DNA from 4 places in the Bacillus sp. T3 genome. Region 1 is predicted to be linked to each of the others. Evidence: predicted binding sites of a transcription regulator. Region 1 holds the regulator's gene; each other region holds the start of a gene.
The links. The regulator Rex, encoded in region 1, represses fermentation and respiration genes when NADH is low (regulators of the CRP and FNR family bind a similar motif). The targets are predictions, from matches to a motif close to TTGTGAAATATTTCACAA.
Positions count from the first base shown of each region.

Region 2: a site for Rex is predicted at 2,326-2,343, ahead of RGF10_RS09585 (nitrate/nitrite transporter). Genes of this name have one in related genera too.
Region 3: a site for Rex is predicted at 1,832-1,849, ahead of RGF10_RS05030 (DoxX family membrane protein). Genes of this name have one in related genera too.
Region 4: a site for Rex is predicted at 1,492-1,509, ahead of RGF10_RS03375 (cytochrome c3 family protein). Genes of this name have one in related genera too.

Region 1 covers NZ_CP137761.1:4,547,875-4,552,685, reverse strand. Annotated here, with positions in the region: gene RGF10_RS23300 (ABC-F family ATP-binding cassette domain-containing protein) at 1-1,158, opposite strand, end outside; gene moaC (cyclic pyranopterin monophosphate synthase MoaC) at 1,305-1,805, shown strand; gene RGF10_RS23290 (redox-sensing transcriptional repressor Rex) at 1,830-2,498, shown strand; gene RGF10_RS23285 (YdiK family protein) at 2,518-2,727, opposite strand; gene RGF10_RS23280 (CPBP family intramembrane glutamic endopeptidase) at 2,724-3,455, opposite strand; gene groES (co-chaperone GroES) at 3,779-4,066, shown strand; gene groL (chaperonin GroEL) at 4,139-4,811, shown strand, end outside.
Region 2 covers NZ_CP137761.1:1,844,686-1,849,496, reverse strand. Annotated here, with positions in the region: partial or broken gene nasC (assimilatory nitrate reductase catalytic subunit NasC) at 66-2,207, opposite strand; gene RGF10_RS09585 (nitrate/nitrite transporter) at 2,440-3,645, shown strand; partial or broken gene nirB (nitrite reductase large subunit NirB) at 3,951-4,811, shown strand, end outside.
Region 3 covers NZ_CP137761.1:983,865-988,675, forward strand. Annotated here, with positions in the region: gene RGF10_RS05025 (flagellin N-terminal helical domain-containing protein) at 1-753, shown strand, start outside; gene RGF10_RS05030 (DoxX family membrane protein) at 1,957-2,952, shown strand; gene flaG (flagellar protein FlaG) at 3,127-3,513, shown strand; partial or broken gene RGF10_RS05040 (diguanylate cyclase domain-containing protein) at 3,979-4,811, shown strand, end outside.
Region 4 covers NZ_CP137761.1:668,198-673,008, forward strand. Annotated here, with positions in the region: partial or broken gene secA (preprotein translocase subunit SecA) at 1-1,182, opposite strand, end outside; gene RGF10_RS03375 (cytochrome c3 family protein) at 1,603-2,952, shown strand; gene RGF10_RS03380 (cytochrome c3 family protein) at 3,080-3,754, shown strand; gene RGF10_RS03385 (hypothetical protein) at 3,726-4,370, shown strand.

The DNA of each region.
Region 1 (4,811 bases):
ATGACCCGCAAGCGGTTTAAGTTTGTCAACAATGGTTTTAAGCAAGGTTGATTTACCGATGCCATTTGGTCCAACAAGGGCAATACTTTCTCCACGAGTCATACGCAGTGAGATATTCTCACTCACTTTTTCATCACCATAGCCCACTGCTATGGAGTAAACATTAAGGACTTCATTTCCACTTTGTTTTTCAATATCAAAGGAAAACGTTGCAGATTTTTCGTTGCCTAGTGGTCTTGACATGACTTGCATCCGATCTAATTGTTTGCGACGACTTTGAGCTCGCTTAGTGGTAGATGCACGTGCTAGATTTCGGGCAACAAAATCCTCTAATTTAGCAATTTCATCTTGTTGCTTTTCATACATTTTCATTTCACGCTCGTAATTTGCAGCTTTTTGGTCCAAATAAGAGCTATAATTGCCGACGAATTTTGAAATTTGCTGTCGGGACATTTCGTATACTTGATTAACGACCTTATCTAAAAAATAACGGTCATGGGATACAATCAAAATGGCGCCTTCGTAATTTTGCAAATATTGCTCAAGCCACGATAATGTATCGATATCAAGATGGTTGGTCGGTTCGTCCAAAATAAGAATATCAGGTTTTGTTAATAGCAATTTGCCGAGAGCAAGGCGAGTTTTTTGACCGCCACTTAAACTAGAGATTTTGGTTGAATAGTCAAACGTGTGAAAATTCAAGCCGTGAAGCACAGAACGAATATCGGCTTCGTATTGATAGCCACCCATATCTTTAAATTGAACCTGTAGGGTGTCATATTCTTTCAAAACTCTTTCGTAGACGGATGAAACATTAAATACTTCTGGATCCGCCATCTGTAATTCATACTGCCGCAGTTTTTTCTCTAAACTTTGTAATGTTGCAAATACCGTCAGCATCTCTTCCCAAATCGACAGCTCCGATTCGAGGCCTGTATTTTGTGCCAAATAGCCAATGGTAACGTCCTTGGGCTTCATAATGTCACCAGAGTCATGGGACATATGGCCAGCAATGATTTTAAGCAAGGTCGATTTTCCTGCACCGTTTCTACCAACTAAAGCGATTCGATCGCGTGATTGTACTTCTAGTTTAATATTCGATAAAATAAGGTCTGCACCGTAGTATTTATTCAATTGATTAACTTGTAATAATATCATTTTATATTCACCTCTATTACGATAGAGTTAGTGTATCGTATTATAAGGATATCATCAATAACTCGAAGCTTGTGAAGAAAGATACAAGTTCATTCACACATGTTGGAAAAAATAGTGTATGATTCTTTTAGTGAGGTGTTAAATGAATGGGAGAATTTACTCATTTTAATGAAGAAGGCCGTGCGAAAATGGTCGATGTGAGCAGCAAACCAGAAACAATAAGGACCGCAGAGGCTTGCTCAAGTATAACAGTTAGCAATGATATATATGAAAAAATCACAAATAATGAAATGAAAAAAGGTGATGTTCTAGCTGTTGCTCAGGTTGCGGCAGTAATGGCATGCAAAAAAACGTGGGAAATCATTCCGATGTGCCATCCAATCCCATTAAATGGAGTGGATGTTTCCTTTGGCTGGGAAGAAGAAAAGGAAGACAATGAATATACATTGCATATTTCCGCAAAGGTTAAAACGAAAGGGAATACAGGTGTTGAAATGGAAGCGTTAACAGCTGCATCGGTTTGTGCGTTAACGGTTTATGATATGTGTAAGGCAATTGATAAAGGCATGGTTATTGGAAAAACGTATTTAGTTGAGAAAACTGGCGGCAAAAATGGAGATTTTATTAGAGAAGAGCGATTGAAATAAGCTTAATGAGAGAGGAGTGATGAAATGTCGAACGATCATACAACAAAAATTCCACAAGCGACTGCAAAACGGTTACCACTTTATTATCGCTTTTTGAAAAATTTGCATACATCTGGTAAACAACGGGTTTCATCTGCAGAGCTAAGTGAAGCGGTAAAAGTAGATTCTGCGACAATTCGTCGAGATTTTTCATATTTTGGTGCATTAGGGAAGAAGGGCTATGGCTATAATGTAAACTATTTGCTATCCTTTTTCCGGAAAACGTTAGATCAGGATGAACTGACAAAGGTAGCGCTCATTGGAGTTGGGAATTTAGGTACGGCGTTTTTAAATTATAATTTTTTAAAAAATAATAATACAAAGATTGAAATTGCCTTTGATGTGGACGAGGGAAAAGTGGGAACAAAGATAGGGAATGTTCCTGTTTACCATATGGATGAGTTAGAGAAGATTATTGAGCAAGAAGAGATTCATGTGGCGATTTTAACCATCCCAGCGCCAGTGGCGCAACCAATTACGGACAGACTGACTAGTGTGAGGATTAAAGGAATATTAAACTTTACACCAGCTCGACTTAATGTCCCGTCTACTATTCGGGTTCATCATATTGATTTAGCGGTTGAGCTGCAATCACTTGTATATTTCTTAAAGCATTATCCAAAAATTGAAGATATTGAAGTAGATGAAGAATAATGAAAAATGAGCCACTTAATTATGGCTCATTTTTTTTGATTATTTTCCTAAGTTTAAAGTGAAGGGCAATCAACCTTAAGCCTGAACCAAAATCAAAGGTTGCTAGGAGAACAAGGATGAAGCTAAAAATATCCCATCCGAATTGATTTACGTTATCGATAGCAAAGTACGTAAATATACAAGCAAGGATGATGTGGAAAAAAGCGGAAAACAAAGGTGAGAGTCTCATAATAATCCTCCGATAAAGCTTTGAATTTTTTCTGATTGTTCGATGATTCGATCGATATCTTCTTTAAAGACGGTTTGTATAACAACGACAAGTGAATTCATCGCAACATGGGCAAAAATCGGAACTATAATCCGTTTCGTCTTGACATAGAGATAGGCAAAGGTAAAGCCCATGGCAGAATAAAGCAATGTATGTTCAAGTTCCATATGTGCTAAAGAAAAAATAATCGAACTGATCAAGGCCGATAGAAAGAAGTTCATCCGTTGATAGAGTGCGCCAAAGATGATTTTTCGAAACACGATTTCTTCTAAAATTGGTCCGACAATCGAGCTAACAAAAATGACAATAGGGAAGCTTTCGATAATATTAATAATTTGTTGGGTATTATCAGAGCCTGTCTTAATCCCCATCATCGCTTCAATTTGGGCTGCAATTCCTTGTGCGAATAATGCTAAAAAAACACCTGTAATCGCCCAAATTACCGAGCTGAATGGATTTGCTTTTTCACGATAAGCTGTGGTTGTTGACTCTTTACGGAGAATCCACAGAATAATGACTAGAGTAATGGTGAAGCTGGCAACGAGCCAGATTGGAACGGACAAGGTTCTCATTTCGTCCACCGATTGACCAAATCTGGTTCCAATGAAAGTGGTTAACGGAATTCCAATAAAACTCGATAACTGCATGGTGAGATAGGCAATTAAGATAAACCAATATTCCTTTTTCAAAATAAATGGACTCCTTTTTAAAAAGCTAGGCTAAATCCCATTGTACAAATAATAAGCGAACGTTACAAATGAATAAGCTAATTTGCTAATTTGTCTTAGGTAATTTCAATAATATGGAATTATCTTTGAGTAAATAGGATATAAAAGGAAATGTGCAGCATACTTATTAAGGTTGAGTATGGTTTGTAAAGAAAGTGAAAATTTTTAATCATGACTCTTGCAAAAAATAGAGCAATTATTTATTATAATAATTGTGTTAGCACTCGGATGAGAGGAGTGCTAATAATCGATAATTTACATATTATTTGAGGAGGTTGTTTTACTTGTTAAAGCCAATTGGTGATCGTATTGTTATTGAGCTTGTTGAATCAGAAGAAAAAACTGCAAGCGGGATCGTACTACCGGACACTGCTAAAGAAAAGCCGCAAGAAGGAAAAGTAATTGCTGTCGGTACAGGTCGTGTACTTGATAGTGGCGAGCGAGTAGCAGTAGAAGTTGCTGTAGGCGATCGCATTATCTTCTCAAAATACTCTGGTACTGAAGTGAAATTCCAAGGTGCAGAATATTTAATTTTACGTGAAAGCGATATTTTAGCTGTAGTAGGCGAATAATCCAACACAAAACTCGATCCGAAGATCAAGTCAAATAGAACGAATATGAAATTTTAGAGGAGGTTATTTTACATGGCAAAAGAAATTAAATTCAGTGAAGATGCTCGTCGCGCGATGCTTCGCGGGGTGGATACACTTGCAGATGCTGTAAAAGTAACGCTTGGACCTAAAGGACGGAACGTCGTTCTTGAGAAGAAATTTGGTTCACCACTTATTACGAACGATGGTGTAACAATCGCAAAAGAAATCGAATTAGAAGATGCATTTGAAAACATGGGTGCTAAGCTTGTTGCTGAAGTTGCAAGCAAAACAAACGATGTTGCTGGTGACGGTACGACAACTGCAACCGTTCTTGCGCAAGCAATGATTCGTGAAGGTCTTAAAAACGTAACAGCTGGTGCAAACCCAATGGGTATCCGTAAAGGAATGGAAAAGGCCGTTGCAACTGCTATTACAGAGCTTAAAGCAATCTCTAAGCCAATTGAAGGCAAAGAATCGATTGCACAAGTAGCAGCGATTTCATCTGCTGATGAAGAAGTAGGGAAATTAATCGCAGAAGCAATGGAACGCGTTGGTAACGACGGTGTTATCACAATCGAAGAATCTAAAGGCTTCACAACTGAATTAGACGTAGTAGAAGGTATGCAATTCGACCGTGGCTACGCTTCAGCTTACATGGTAACAAACACAGAAAAAATGGAAGCTGTTTTAGAAAATCCATATATCTTAATCACAGACAAAAAGA
Region 2 (4,811 bases), 1.9 Mb from region 1:
TTTGCCATGGGTTTCTATGCTGGTGGTGAAAACTTTATTCCTCCCAATATTTAACTTCAAACCAACTAAAAGTCTGCAACAGCACTGACTTTAACAGCACTTACTTTAAATCCCGGCATTTTGCATGTAGGGTCTAATTCTTTTGACACGAGGCGATTGACATTTTGGGTACCGTCCCAATGAAACGGGACAAAAACCGTGTCTTGGCGAATCGCTGCCGACCATTTGCTTCTGACTACAATGCTTCCTCGTCTAGATTCAATCTTCACTAAAGAATGGTCTTGAATTTCGTATTTCAGTGCTGTTGTTGGGTGAATTTCCATAAATGATTCGTTATTTCTTGCTGTTAATGACGGACTTTTTCTTGTTTGTACACCTGTTAAATAATGGGACATAACCCTACCTGTCGTCAAATAGAGCGGAAACTCTTCATCCGGTTGTTCTTTCGGAACAACTGGGTTATTCGGTACAGCAATCATAGACGCCTTCCCATCAGGATGCGCAAAGGATGTTTCAAATAATCGTTTTGTCCCTTTATGGTCAATATCAGGGCACGGCCACAAGATGCCGCCCTCATTCCTTAAGCGGTCATAAGTAATTCCGTAGTAGTCAGCCACTCCACCGCGGCTCGCTTCCCTTAATTCTTCAAAAATCTCTTCCGCAGAAGAAAAGGAAAAATACTTCTCTTTTCCAAGAACACCGGCAATGTCACAAATAATTTGCCAGTCATGCTTTGCCTCGCCCGGACTCGGATAGCTTGCTTCCCGCAGCGTTACTCGCCCTTCCAGATTGGTCATCGTCCCCTCATCTTCTAAATAAGATGTAGTCGGTAAAATAAGATTTGCTAGTTTTGCAGTTTCAGAAACAAATAAATCAACTGCAACAAAAAACTTCAATTTTTTCAATGCCTCCTTGACGAAATTCGCATTCGGATTTGAAACGACGGGATTAGAACACATTAACAGCATCCCAGTAATCTCGCCTTCATGAACTTTCTCCATAATTTCGTATGCTGATACTCCTTTTCCCGGCAGCTCGTCTTCGCTGATTCCCCACAACCGGCAATATACTCCCGATGTTCTTTGTTTTCAATCGAGCGATAGCCTGGAAGCTGATCTGCCTTTTGGCCGTGCTCGCGAGCTCCCTGGCCATTCCCCTGACCAGTGATTGCTCCATAACCTGAGTAAGGTTTCCCGATTTTACCTGTAGCAATAAGAATATTCAGAAAATTCCGCACAGCTGCTGATCCATCAGTTTGTTGTTCCACTCCCCTGGCTGTAAAAATCATACCCGGTTTCCTCACGGCCGAACACCGTGGCCGCTTTGCGAATCTGCTCGACTGGAATACTGGTTACTCGAGCGATTTCTTCTAAGTTCAATGTATCCACATGCTCCTTCACTTCCTCAAAGCCATTCGCTCTTTCTTCAATAAAAGCTTCATCGATTAAGTTTTCTTCAATCATGACTTTTAACAGTCCATTTGCTAAAGCCGCATCCGTTCCAGGTTTTACTTTTAAGTGTAAATCCGCGATTTTCGTCGTAGCCGTTTCCCAGGGGTCAATGGCGATAATATACGCCCCATTTTTCTTCGCTTTCTTAAAATATGGCATAATGGTAGGCTGGCATTCAGCAATGTTCGTCCCAGCTAAAATAATACACCGTGTAAGTGGAATTTCTGTTAAGGAGTTCGTCATTCCCAGGTCCATCCCGAATGTTTGGATTGCTGCTGAGGCAGCTGCAGACATACATAAACGCCCGTTATAATCTATGTTTTTTGTTTTTAAAGCCACGCGTGCAAATTTGCCTAGTAAATACGCCTCTTCGTTCGTAATCGAGGCACTTCCGTAAACTGCCAATGCATTCATACCATCCTTAGATTGAATATTGCTGAAATTCTCTTTTATATGATTCAATGCTTCTTCCCAGGAAATACGAACAAATTCACCATTCACCTTCAATAACGGATACTTGATTCTTTCACCATGCAAAGCATGCTGATGTGCGTTCAACCCCTTAATACATAAACGCCCCTCGGAAGTTGGATTGTCCTTCCCAATTATCTTGTATTTATTCCTTGAGACAATCGATTGTTCAACCAATTCCATCTTACATTGCATACTACAATATGGACATTGCGTATCATACGCTTTTTCCGACTGAACTTCCTGCTGTTTTTTCCGAAAGTAATTTAATAACAACTCAGTCAATATATCTCATCCCTTCCGCTCGTTGATAGTGAGTAATGATTGCTATACCGTGGATACGAATTATTATCCCATAAACTTCACCTAATAAAATTATTTACGTCAGATTTTCTTACACCATTTGTGACAAAACTCACAACAACAGACTATCCTTTAACCAAGCACAGAAACAAATCTTTACACTTGCGCAATTCCTAACAAGCAAAAAATTATTTGTTAAAAAGGAGAGAAAATGATGAAAATATCCGATCTTAAAAAAAGCGGTCATGCACCGTCTCTATTCGCCTCGTTTTTATACTTTGATGTCAGCTTTATGATTTGGGTTTTATTAGGAGCTCTAGGTGTCTATATTACCAAAGATTTCGGCCTGTCACCCGCAGAAAAAGGCTTGATTGTTGCCGTTCCTATTCTTGGCGGCTCATTCTTCCGTCTTATCCTCGGCGTCTTAACTGACCGAATCGGGCCTCGAAAAACAGCCATTGGCGGGATGATTGTCACGATGCTTCCACTTGCATGGGGATGGTTATTCGGACAGACACTTACAGAGCTTTACTTCATTGCAATTTTACTTGGTGTAGCAGGTGCAAGTTTTGCTGCAGCATTGCCGATGGCGAGCCGCTGGTATCCACCGCATTTACAAGGATTAGCAATGGGAATTGCAGGTGCAGGTAATAGTGGAACATTATTTGCAACTTTATTTGGACCGCGTCTTGCAGAGCATGTCAGCTGGCATGGCGTGATGGGATTAGCTCTTATTCCACTTTTAATTGTTTTTACTATTTATGTACTTATTGCGAAAGATGCCCCTTCACAGCCTGCAGCAAAACCGATCATCGAATATTTTAAGGTCTTTAAACTAAAAGATACATGGTACTTCTGTTTACTTTATGGTGTCACTTTCGGTGGTTTTGTTGGTTTAGCCAGCTTTTTAAGTATCTTTTTTGTTGATCAATATGATTTATCAAAAGTAAGAGCAGGAGATTTCGTAACTCTGTGCGTGGCAGCAGGAAGCTTTTTCCGTCCTGTAGGCGGATTCATCGCCGATAAAATCGGCGGCGTTCGACTACTCACCTTTTTGTTTATTGGTGTTGCACTCAGTATGTTTGGTGTAAGCCAACTTCCATCTATAACGATGGTAACAGCCTTATTATTCATCGGAATGATGTGCCTTGGGATGGGAAATGGAGCAGTTTTCCAATTAGTACCACAGAGATTCCAAAATGAAATTGGAATGATTACCGGAATTGTAGGAGCGGCCGGTGGTGTCGGTGGATTTTTCGTACCAAATATACTTGGAACACTTAAACAAGTGACCGGAAGCTACGCTACAGGGTTTATGGTTTATGCAGGAATTGGTTTGGCAGCACTTTTCGTCTTGATGATTGCCCAAATTTCTTGGCGGAAAGCTTGGTCGTCAAAGGAAGCAACTGTAAAAATTTAATCTATTTTGGATCCAAATAAAGAAATGGTCTTTCACTTCACTTGTAATTCAACGAAGATGAAAGGCCGTTTTCTTAAATCTTCTCCCCCTACTTACCACTTGCTTACTCATTTCTCGAACCTTAAAAACCAATTAAAAAACATCTCAAAAATAGGTGTAGCGAAAGAAATCATTTTTGAGGATATTACATTCTGAGAAAAGTTTGTGAGGTATTCTTACATAACAAGTCACGTATTCAACAAACCATGTTATAGTTTAGTGAGTTTACTTTACTTAAACAACGTGCCAATAGGAGGAATCGCCGAATGGAAAAAAAGAAGTTGATACTCGTAGGGAATGGAATGGCTGGTGTTAGAGCCATTGAAGAAATATTGAATATTTCTAAGGAAAAATTCGAGATTACGATTTTCGGAAGCGAGCCACATCCGAATTATAATAGAATTTTATTATCCAAGGTGTTGCAAGGCGACACAAAAGTCGTGGATATCACACTAAATGATTGGAATTGGTACAAAGAAAACAATATTCAATTGTATACAGGGGAAACAGTAATAAAGATTGATTCCGATAAAAAATTGGTCGTGACCGATTCAGGCAGAATAGAGCCGTATGATGAACTAATTTTGGCAACAGGATCTAATCCGTTTATCCTTCCGATTCCGGGAGCGGATAAAAAAGGAGTAACAGCCTTCCGTGATATTAAAGATACGGACGAAATGCTTGCTGCTTCAAGAAAATATAAAAAGGCCGCCGTTATCGGAGGCGGACTGCTTGGATTAGAAGCGGCAAGAGGCCTTTTAAATCTGGGAATGGATGTTTCAGTCATCCACCTTTCTCCCAACTTAATGGAACGACAATTGGATCCGACAGCAGGTAAGCTATTGCAAACAGAATTAGAGAATCAAGGGATGAAATTTTTATTAAAAAAACAAACTCAGGAAATCTTTGGTGAAGATCGCGTCGAAGGATTAAGGTTTAGCGACGGTACCGAATTGGAAGTCGACTTAGTGGTCATGGCGGTTGGAATCAAACCAAATATCGACTTAGCAAAAGGTAGTAGTCTTTCTGTTAATCGCGGAATTGTTGTCAACGACTATTTGCAAACAGATGTCCCAAATATATACGCAGTTGGAGAATGTGCTGAACATAATGGAATCGCCTACGGA
Region 3 (4,811 bases), 1.0 Mb from region 1:
AAATTAGCTTCAGGACTTCGTATCAATAGAGCAGGGGATGATGCGGCGGGTCTAGCAATTTCTGAAAAAATGCGTGGGCAAATCCGTGGTTTAGATATGGCATCAAAGAACGCACAAGATGGCATATCTGTAATTCAAACAGCTGAAGGAGCATTGAATGAGGTACATTCAATTCTGCAAAGACAAAGAGAACTAGCTGTACAATCAGCCTCTGATACTAACGTTGCGGCAGATAGAACTGCTTTAGGTGATGAATTCTCTCAGTTAACAGCTGAAGTAAAAAGAATTACAGACCAAACTGAGTTCAACGGCATGAGATTGTTGGATAAATCAGCTAATGGTGCTACGGGTGTTCTAAAAATCCAAGTAGGTGCTAACGCAACACAAAGTATGGACTTAAAATTAGACACTGCTGGAGTTGATTTAACTGCTGTTAATACTGCTCTTGGATTAGCAAAGGTAGATACTCAAGCTAATGCTGATCTTGCATTAACATCACTTGATACTCAAATTGCATCAGTTTCTTCAGGCAGAAGCTACCTTGGTGCTACACAAAATCGCCTTGAACATACTATCAGTAATTTAGACAATGCTTCAGAAAATCTAACTGGAGCAGAATCTCGTATCCGTGACGTAGATATGGCGAAAGAAATGATGAACCAAACTAAGAATTCTATTCTTTCTCAAGCTGCACAAGCAATGTTGGCTCAAGCAAACCAACAACCACAAGGCGTACTTCAATTACTTCGTTAATAAGGTTATAAAAAGGAATGGAATTTCCATTCCTTTTTCATTTCCATTAAGATAGTTTACTCTTTTCAGAGAGAAAGCGAATAGTTTGCTCTTTGAGAAGAATACACTTTTTAATGAGGAGTAAGGTAAATATGACAAATACTCTATTTGACACTCTAATTCCAACATATCTAAAAAAATTTACCTGTAGTGGGTCAGCATGTGAAGATACTTGCTGCTCGGGATGGAGAATAGACATTGATGAGGGAACACTAAGAAAATATAAAAAAATTAAAAATCCGGAGATGAAGGAAAGACTGAGGAAGGATAGCAGCCAAATTAATTTTACTTAACAAAAATGGGATTGAGTTTGAACGAGGTAAAGAAAAACTATCCATTAGACAGTTTACAAATATAATCAATGCCAATAAAGATGAGATAGCCCATTGGAAAGATTGCATGGATTAATATAGATACATGATGATTCTGATTTTACAAAATAGAAATTATACTTTAGATGAACGTTTATTAATTTTAGCGATGCTCTTAAATGAATTAGAAGACTGTAAGAATAACCATAAACTTAATGATATCCCTCATATTTTGGGGCAATATCTAAAAGATATAGACATACAAGTTATCTTACAATCAATACTATATTCCGTTTATGACACAACATGAATATATATTAGAAAATTACTTAGTCAATTATGTCTTTAAAAATTGTATGCCTGTTGATTGTACCTCTCCATTTGAGAGCATTTCTAAAATGGTTTTACATTATGCTTTAATTAAGTTGCATTTGGTAGGTATGGCAGGTCATCATAAAGGGTTAACTACAGACTTAGTCATTAAATTAATCCAATCTCTTTCAAAAACATTCGAGCACAATGGAACATATTTTGAAAAAACTATGAAATTATTAAAAGATAATGATTTGATGAATCTAACATATGTTTCAATATTAATTCGTAATTAAATTGTACACATCTTCAATAATTAAGATCTTTTAAAGGGACTCTAGCTATCTAGGGTCTTTTGTTATATATATGGGTAGTCGTACATACATTTGATGTTAACCATATAGACAAAACGAAACTTGTGAATTTTCTTTCAATTACTCTGTGTCACAAAACGTTCAATATTATAAGCTTCAAACGATTTGGAGATAATGTATATTACTACTATGTTCGTGTTGTTTTTAACATTCAGGAGGAAGCTTCAATGAAAAAATTATTTATAGTAGCAGTATGTATTGGACTCATCATCACTCCATTATTTACAGACGCTCATGTGAAATGGTTCACAGAAATGACACCCAAAAAAGAATCGGTTGAACACATCCTGTCCCCATTATTTATGTCAATCGCTATGTTGGCGGCTGTTATCTTGGCGATTCTTCCGCTCTTCATTCCGAAGCTTGAAAAATTTGAGCTAGTTAAAAAATGGGATCAGAAGCTTTCAAGCTTGAGAATATATTCTAGATGGATTTTAAAGTACGGGACAGCGGTAGCTTTAATTCTTCAAGTGATCAATGGCAGTCTATTTGCTCCCGAATTGGAAATTAACCATGTATTAGCCATTATCTTTACCTGGGTGGCGATAGGGTTATTGCTCGTTCCTCATCATCTATCGACTAAGCTCGGATCTGTTGTGCTGCTAGGGTTATTTATTTATATCACGATCCAGCACGGCGTTTTTTACATGCTCGACTATGGTTTTTATCTAGCGATTATTGGCGTACTGCTAGTTGGCAAAACGAAGTATGAGAACATTGGCTTTCCGTTTCTCTATCTTGGTACAGGCTTGTCGCTCTGTTGGGTAGCTGTTGAAAAATGGGTGTATCCAAGCATGTCGCTTGATATTGTTGCCAATCATCATGTTCCGACCTTTGGCTTTGAACCAGCTGTTTTTATCGTGTTGGCAGCGTTCATTGAATTTGTCGTTGGCTATCTGCTGGTTGTGGGTATTTTAAACAGGGTACTAGCCTTTGTCGTTACTGTCATCTTTGTGATGACGACGATGTTGTTCGGGATGAAGGAAATCATTGGTCATTTCATGGTGCATATCATCTTAATAATCTTTATTATTGAGGGTGTTTCATTCTATCATCCACCAATAAAAATGCACAAAACATTAATTGACCAATTCATTTTTGTTTTCTTGAATTTTATTTTTGTCTTAGCAACATTTGTGTTGATTTATTATCGATTTGCCTAACAAAGTATCCCCACTTAAACTTCACTCTTTTCTAGAAAGTCAAAGTGGGGTTTTTTAACGATTGATCTACATAATACATCCTCATTTCTTGAAATTTTCAGTTTTCTCCCATAAACTTTTCTTGAAAATATCCGATACATCTTATAGAGAAATGCCCATAGGAGGAGATGAACCATGTCAGATAGGATGTCCATCACAAATAATATCGCGCCGGGTTTAACTTCGTATTTTACGACAGATTATCAAGCTAAAACCGTTGAAATGGTTGAAGCAGTTCAAAGGACTAAAGAAACAACACCAGAAAAAAATGGGGAGCAATCTCAGCAACAACAACATTCTCGCGAACAAACTGAGAAGGTTATTAACGGTTTAAACGAGTTTTTAAAAGCGTCTAATTCACACTTGAAATTTGAGTTTCATGAAAAACTAAAAGAATATTATGTAACGGTAGTTGATGACAAAACAAATGAAGTGATCAAAGAGATTCCTTCCAAGAAGCTAATGGATATGTATGCAGCAATGGCTGACTATATTGGCCTTATAGTCGACCAAAAGATTTAGTAACCCATCAAAACGGTTTGCTTCGTATTTAAAATACAAAAATGATATAACAACAAGCCCATTCTCAATATACTCAAATAAAGAAGAAAAACCATACAGTCTCCACGGCTGTATGGTTTTTTTGACCAAAAAGTGACAAATTGTTATAAATGTCATTTGGAAAATTTTAAAAATATAGTAACTTAAATGGGAGAACGGAAATCAATATAGTACAATAGAACTATAAAATGATAGTGTGGAGGTGGAGAAATGAATAATCCAATTGCAATTAACCAACGACACAAATCTATAGTTAAGGTTATTTGGGTTGTTTTCATCATGTTGTTCATACCTCTTAATGTCTATTGGAAAGACGTTTCTATAGTAAAAGAAATCAGCATTGTTGTTCTACCTCTCCTACTATTTTTAACGTATTTATCTGTGAAAAAGAGACGAAATAATCTATCAATATATTTACTAGCAATCATGTCGTTTTATGTATTAAGTTTATTAAATCATCAATCTAGCGGGTATGCCTACCTTTTTATCCTTAGTCTGCCACCACTATTGAACAGTAAAGGACTCGAAGTCGAAGCAAATTTACAAAACCAGTTCAGATTATTAAATGGAGTATCCGAAGCGATTAATACCTTATTCACAAAAACTAACCAAAAAGAAGCAATCAATGAGGCGTTAGCACTGATCGGATATGCTACTAAAGTTGATTGTATTCATCTTTTTGAGAATACTTTTTCTGAGAGTCGAAACGAATACCTTCTAGTAGAGCGGTATCGGTGGGGTAAAGAAGCTAATCTGGCTGATTCCCGTAATAATGAAATGCAATATATAAACACTGGTAGGTCTCATTGGGTTGGAATTTTATCTTCTGGGGTGACAATTCAGGGCCCTGCTTCTGCATTCCCTGAACCTGAACGATACACATTTGAATTAAATGGGATTCGTTCTATCCTAGTCCTTCCAATATTTATCGATGACTATTTTTGGGGCTTTATTTGTTTGGAAGATTGTGAAAATGAACGTTACTGGAATCTAGATGAAGAAAACACTCTTTTAACAGCAGCATCAGCATTAGGCGTTGCGGTTAAACGATTAGATTGGAAGAAGCAGGAAGAAAAGCTCAAGCAGCGTTCAGTCAGACTAGAAGCGTTAATTTCCCATATGGATTCTGGCATTGTCGCAGAGGACAAGCAAAATCGATTATTTCTAATTAATGAGCAGTTTTATCAAATAATGGGGGTTCCACCACTACATGAAAGGGGACAAGGAATATCCCGTGAGCAGTTTTTTGATGAAGTAAA
Region 4 (4,811 bases), 720 kb from region 1:
GTTGGAATCGCAACAACATTCATATTATAAATATTGCGGAATTCCTCTTCCTCCGTTTTTGCTGTACCAGTCATCCCCGCCAGCTTCTCATACATCCGGAAATAGTTCTGGAATGTAATGGTTGCGAGAGTCATGCTTTCATTTTGAATCTCAAGACCTTCTTTTGCCTCGATGGCTTGATGCAGGCCTTCACTGTAACGGCGCCCTTTCATAAGACGGCCGGTGAACTGGTCGACAATGATGATTTCGCCTTCTTGGACAACATAGTCCACATCAAGATGCATGCTGACATTCGCTTTTAGAGCCTGATTTATATGATGATTCAGCGTAACATGTGAGTAGTCGAACAGGTTATCAATTCCAAATGCTTTTTCAGCCTTGGTGATTCCTTCCTCTGTCAGCATGACGCCTTTTGTTTTCTCATCGTACGTATAGTCTGCTTCTTTTTTCAATGTACGGACGAAAGCATTAGCTTGAATATATAATGCCGTTGACTTTTGTGCTGAACCTGGAAATGATAAGCGGTGTCCGAGCTTCATCAATTAGGATGGAGTCAACCTCGTCAATGACGGCATAGTGAAGCGGCCGTTGAACCTTTTGGTTATTATAAAGGACCATGTTATCCCGTAGGTAATCAAAGCCATACTCATTGTTTGTTCCATATGTGATGTCTGCTGCATAGGCTGCTTGCTTTTCTTCCTTTGACATTCCGTTGAGGTTTAAGCCGACAGTTAGTCCAAGGAATTCGTATAGCTGCCCCATTTCAGTTGCGTCACGACTAGCTAAATATTCATTGACGGTTACGACATGAACACCTTTTCCAGTGACCGCATTTAAATATACAGGCATCGTAGCGGTTAACGTTTTCCCTTCACCTGTTTTCATTTCGGAAATATTCCCCTCATGAAGAGCAACACCCCCCATTAATTGAACTGGGTATGGATATAGACCTAAAACGCGACGAGCCGCCTCACGGACAACTGCAAACGCTTCTACTAGAAGATCATCAACAGTTTCACCTTTTTGGTAACGCTCCTGGAACTCTGCTGTTTTTGCGCGAAGCTCGTCGTCAGATAGTTTTTCTGTTTGACTCGCAAGTGCATCAATTTGTTCCGCTTTTTTCGTTAAGCGTTTTAAGTCGCGCTTATTTTGATCAAACACTTTATTTAAAATTCCAAGCATTCATTAACGCTCCTTTATTCGATTGGAAAACCGTTATTGATGGTAGGATTCGCCAAAGCTTAAGTAGAATCCTTTTAAAATAAATCGAGTAATTTCTTACTAATATTATCACTTCCGATATAGGGTGACAACTTTGCTGAGCAATTGCTATGTAAAGATTATATGAAGAAATAAATATATAAGGATAAGAGTCGAATTCTATTCACAATTTAACTCACCAGTAAAATTCAAATAATGGAACCAAACTACTTTTTTACCTTTATCTAGGTTAATATCGTTTTTAAAATGTTAAAAGTATAATTATCTGAATTGAGCATCTTTTCACAAAATATACATTGGTAATTAACCCATATCTTGTAAGATACTATTGTTATAGAGAGATAATTTTACCGTTTCTAGATTTATAGAGAGGTGATGATCATGGCTTTTTGGAAAAGAGAGAAGAAGGGTCCTCCAGAAGAAAATCCTGAAGGTAAGAAAAAACCAGGCTTAATCCGTAGGCTTTGGCGGAAATTTAGAAGTATTGATTGGAAAAATCCAGTGAATCGCTGGAAGTTATTATTTGTTTCATTATTTATTGTCATTTTCGGATTAACCTTTGTTGGTGGAGCAATCGCATTTACCAATAGTCCAAGCTTCTGTAAGGCGTGTCATGAAATGGCGCCGGAACATGTTACCTTTGAAAAAAGTGCTCACAATCAAGTGACATGTGTCCAGTGTCATATTGCACCAGGGAATGTTGAAATGGTCTTACATAAGATTGGTTCTTTAAAAGAGGTATATTATCATATTACCGGTGTGCCAGATCCGATTGTCCAAACCGTGGCTGTATTGGATGAAAACTGCGAACAGTGCCATTCAAAGAACCGCTTAGTAACGGCAACTGGAGATCTTATCGTCAACCATGAAGGACATATCAAAGAAGGAATCCCTTGCGTTGTATGTCACAGTGGGGTGGCGCATGCAAAGGTTGTTGAACGTGGAATTAATGGTTCTGAATCGTATGACGCTTGGACGATGGAAAACTCTGATAAACTAATGGACCAAAAATATATGAGGCCGAATATGGGTTCTTGTATTGATTGCCACGACCAAGTGAATCAGGGTAAAAAACCATGGAAGGATTATTCTTACCGAGTGCCTGAAAATCCTCACGCTGAGGGACACAGTGATAAGACAAAGGGTAATGAAGCAGAGGCTGCGAAACTAAGCGCAGCAGAGGAAGAGCAAAAGAGCAAAGAGGCTACACAGGATATTATTCTTCAAGCTATCGGGAAGCAAAAGACAGATGTAAAACTCTCAATGGAATGTTTCACCTGTCACCAAGAAATTAATACACCACAAAACCATGATATTGCTGAATGGAATCAAAATCATGGTGGCTACGCCTTCCAAGAACTTGATAAATGTATGAATTGTCATCAAGATGAAAAATGGATTAAGCATTTCGGAAAACAAAATATTGATGAATTATTAAATACTAGTTCTGACAAAGAAAAATATACTGCAAATATGATTCAGGTTAAAGATCAATCCCGCCAGAATCATTTCTGTAGTACGTGTCACGCCAACCGTCCTCCAGGACATCTCGATAGTGACACTTGGTTAACCGCCCACGCACCAAAGGCACAAACAAACGAAGAAAAGGCAAACTGCTATGTTTGTCATGATCGAGAAAAGCCGGATGAAAATGCGACAGGAATTAAAGCGCCAACTGACGTTTACTGTCAATTCTGTCACCGTACTGGGTTTAAGGGTGAAAAACTTTAAAATATAATTCATAATATCCAAACTGCTTTAACTAAGGGGCACAACTAGAGATTCAGAGTTGTGCCCCTTTTTGTCATCTCAAAATCTCCTGAACGAACAAGGAGTTTGAGAAGGGGGGCTTTTGGAAATGAAAAAATTAAAATTTCCATTAAGCGTAATTATTGTTTTAGTGTTGATGCTGATAATTGTTGCCAAAGTGATGTCGCCTACCATCCTAGAAACCGTTAATCGAACTGAGACCACCTCACAAGTCAATGGACAGGATTTTTCAGACCGCGTTCACATTGAATTTCAAAACAACACCAACTCGTGTAGAAGCTGCCATGAACCTCTTACAACGGTTTCTAGCAACTATTTCTACCATAATGGGGTATATTCAACCTGTACGGCCTGTCATGACGGTTCCTTAGGAATCTATAATGTGTTTACTGGAAATGATTCTTCTGGTAGTTTCGGTGGCTCTTATTCTGGGAATATGTCGATTCACAATGTAAACTCAGCTCTTAAAAATGAAGCGGCTCCAGGCGGAAACCGCAAAAGTGAAGAAGATAACTGGACCGCTAATTTTTCATGTGGCAGCTGTCATAATCCCCACGGGTCCTACTCTGACCGTTTATTAATAAATAATCCAAATAATATGGGGAATGTAACCGCTGATAAGGGTGGGAAAAGATTGGTTGGGGTCCCGGTAGTAAAAACTTTTACGGGTGCTACAGCCAGTTACATTTTATTAAAAACTACCTTAATGAGCGATCCCTCTATATCCTATCCCAATGCTTCTGTGGGACCTGGAGTATGTTAAGACGGGATTAAACAAAGGAGATGTAGTTATTCAACTTTATAGGAAGAATGGCACAACCTATGTTGCTGAAAAAGATCCTTGGTTAACTGGATTTGACTGGGATCTAAAGTTAGGTAAATTATATTGGACCGCATTCTATGAATCCGCTGATTCCCCTCAATTGCTCCATGCCGATTTGCTAAAAGAAGGGGTCATTCTTGGAAATGGCTTTATTGCAGCTAAGGCAAATGATGCAGACGCAGTGTTTCCATCAAATATTTTAATTGCAAATATTTCACGTGCCTATGTAGTTAAGCTTGACGTTCAAACAAGTACAGATCCAAAATATTCAGCATTTCATGCTACAACAACAAATGTTTCAACACTTTGGTCCGCTAATGATGGTAGAGGAAAGTCGATGTCAGCATTTTGTTCTTCGTGCCACACTGATTATCTAGCCAAATCTGGTTCATTAACAGGAATATTTAGCCATGCGTACCGACATACAACCATTTCAGACCGATTTACGTGTGTACGCTGCCATTATGCTCATGGAACGGATGTTACATTAATGAAAGATGCACGGGGGAAACGGTTAACGAAATTATTACAGATCCAACTTACTTCCCGGATATAAAAATCAAATCCGTACGGGTTGCCTTGGCGAGAGATTATATGTTGGATAGAAATCCTTCATCTGCTCTAAAACGTTATACTAACATGTCAATATGTTGGGGTTGTCATCATGACAATACATTTTTCGTAAATACTAGTTACTACAAATCTGGTTCTGTTGCAGCGCAGCCATAGAAAGATGTATTTTAATTACTTTTTGGAAAAACCTCCACTTCGAATTGACTAAAACAATGTCCATGTTAAGAGGACACTATATTTATTTGTTTCTCCATTTTTATTTGAATACTATTTTCCTTTAAAAATATATTCAATGGTGTATTTCTTATTAGCACTGTAGAATGGCATTTTACATAGCGAGAAATTTCATAAAAAAGAGAGACAACAAACCGCTCTTTTGTGGTACTATTTTACTAAAATGTCTTTTTGGAGAGTACTAGCTTTG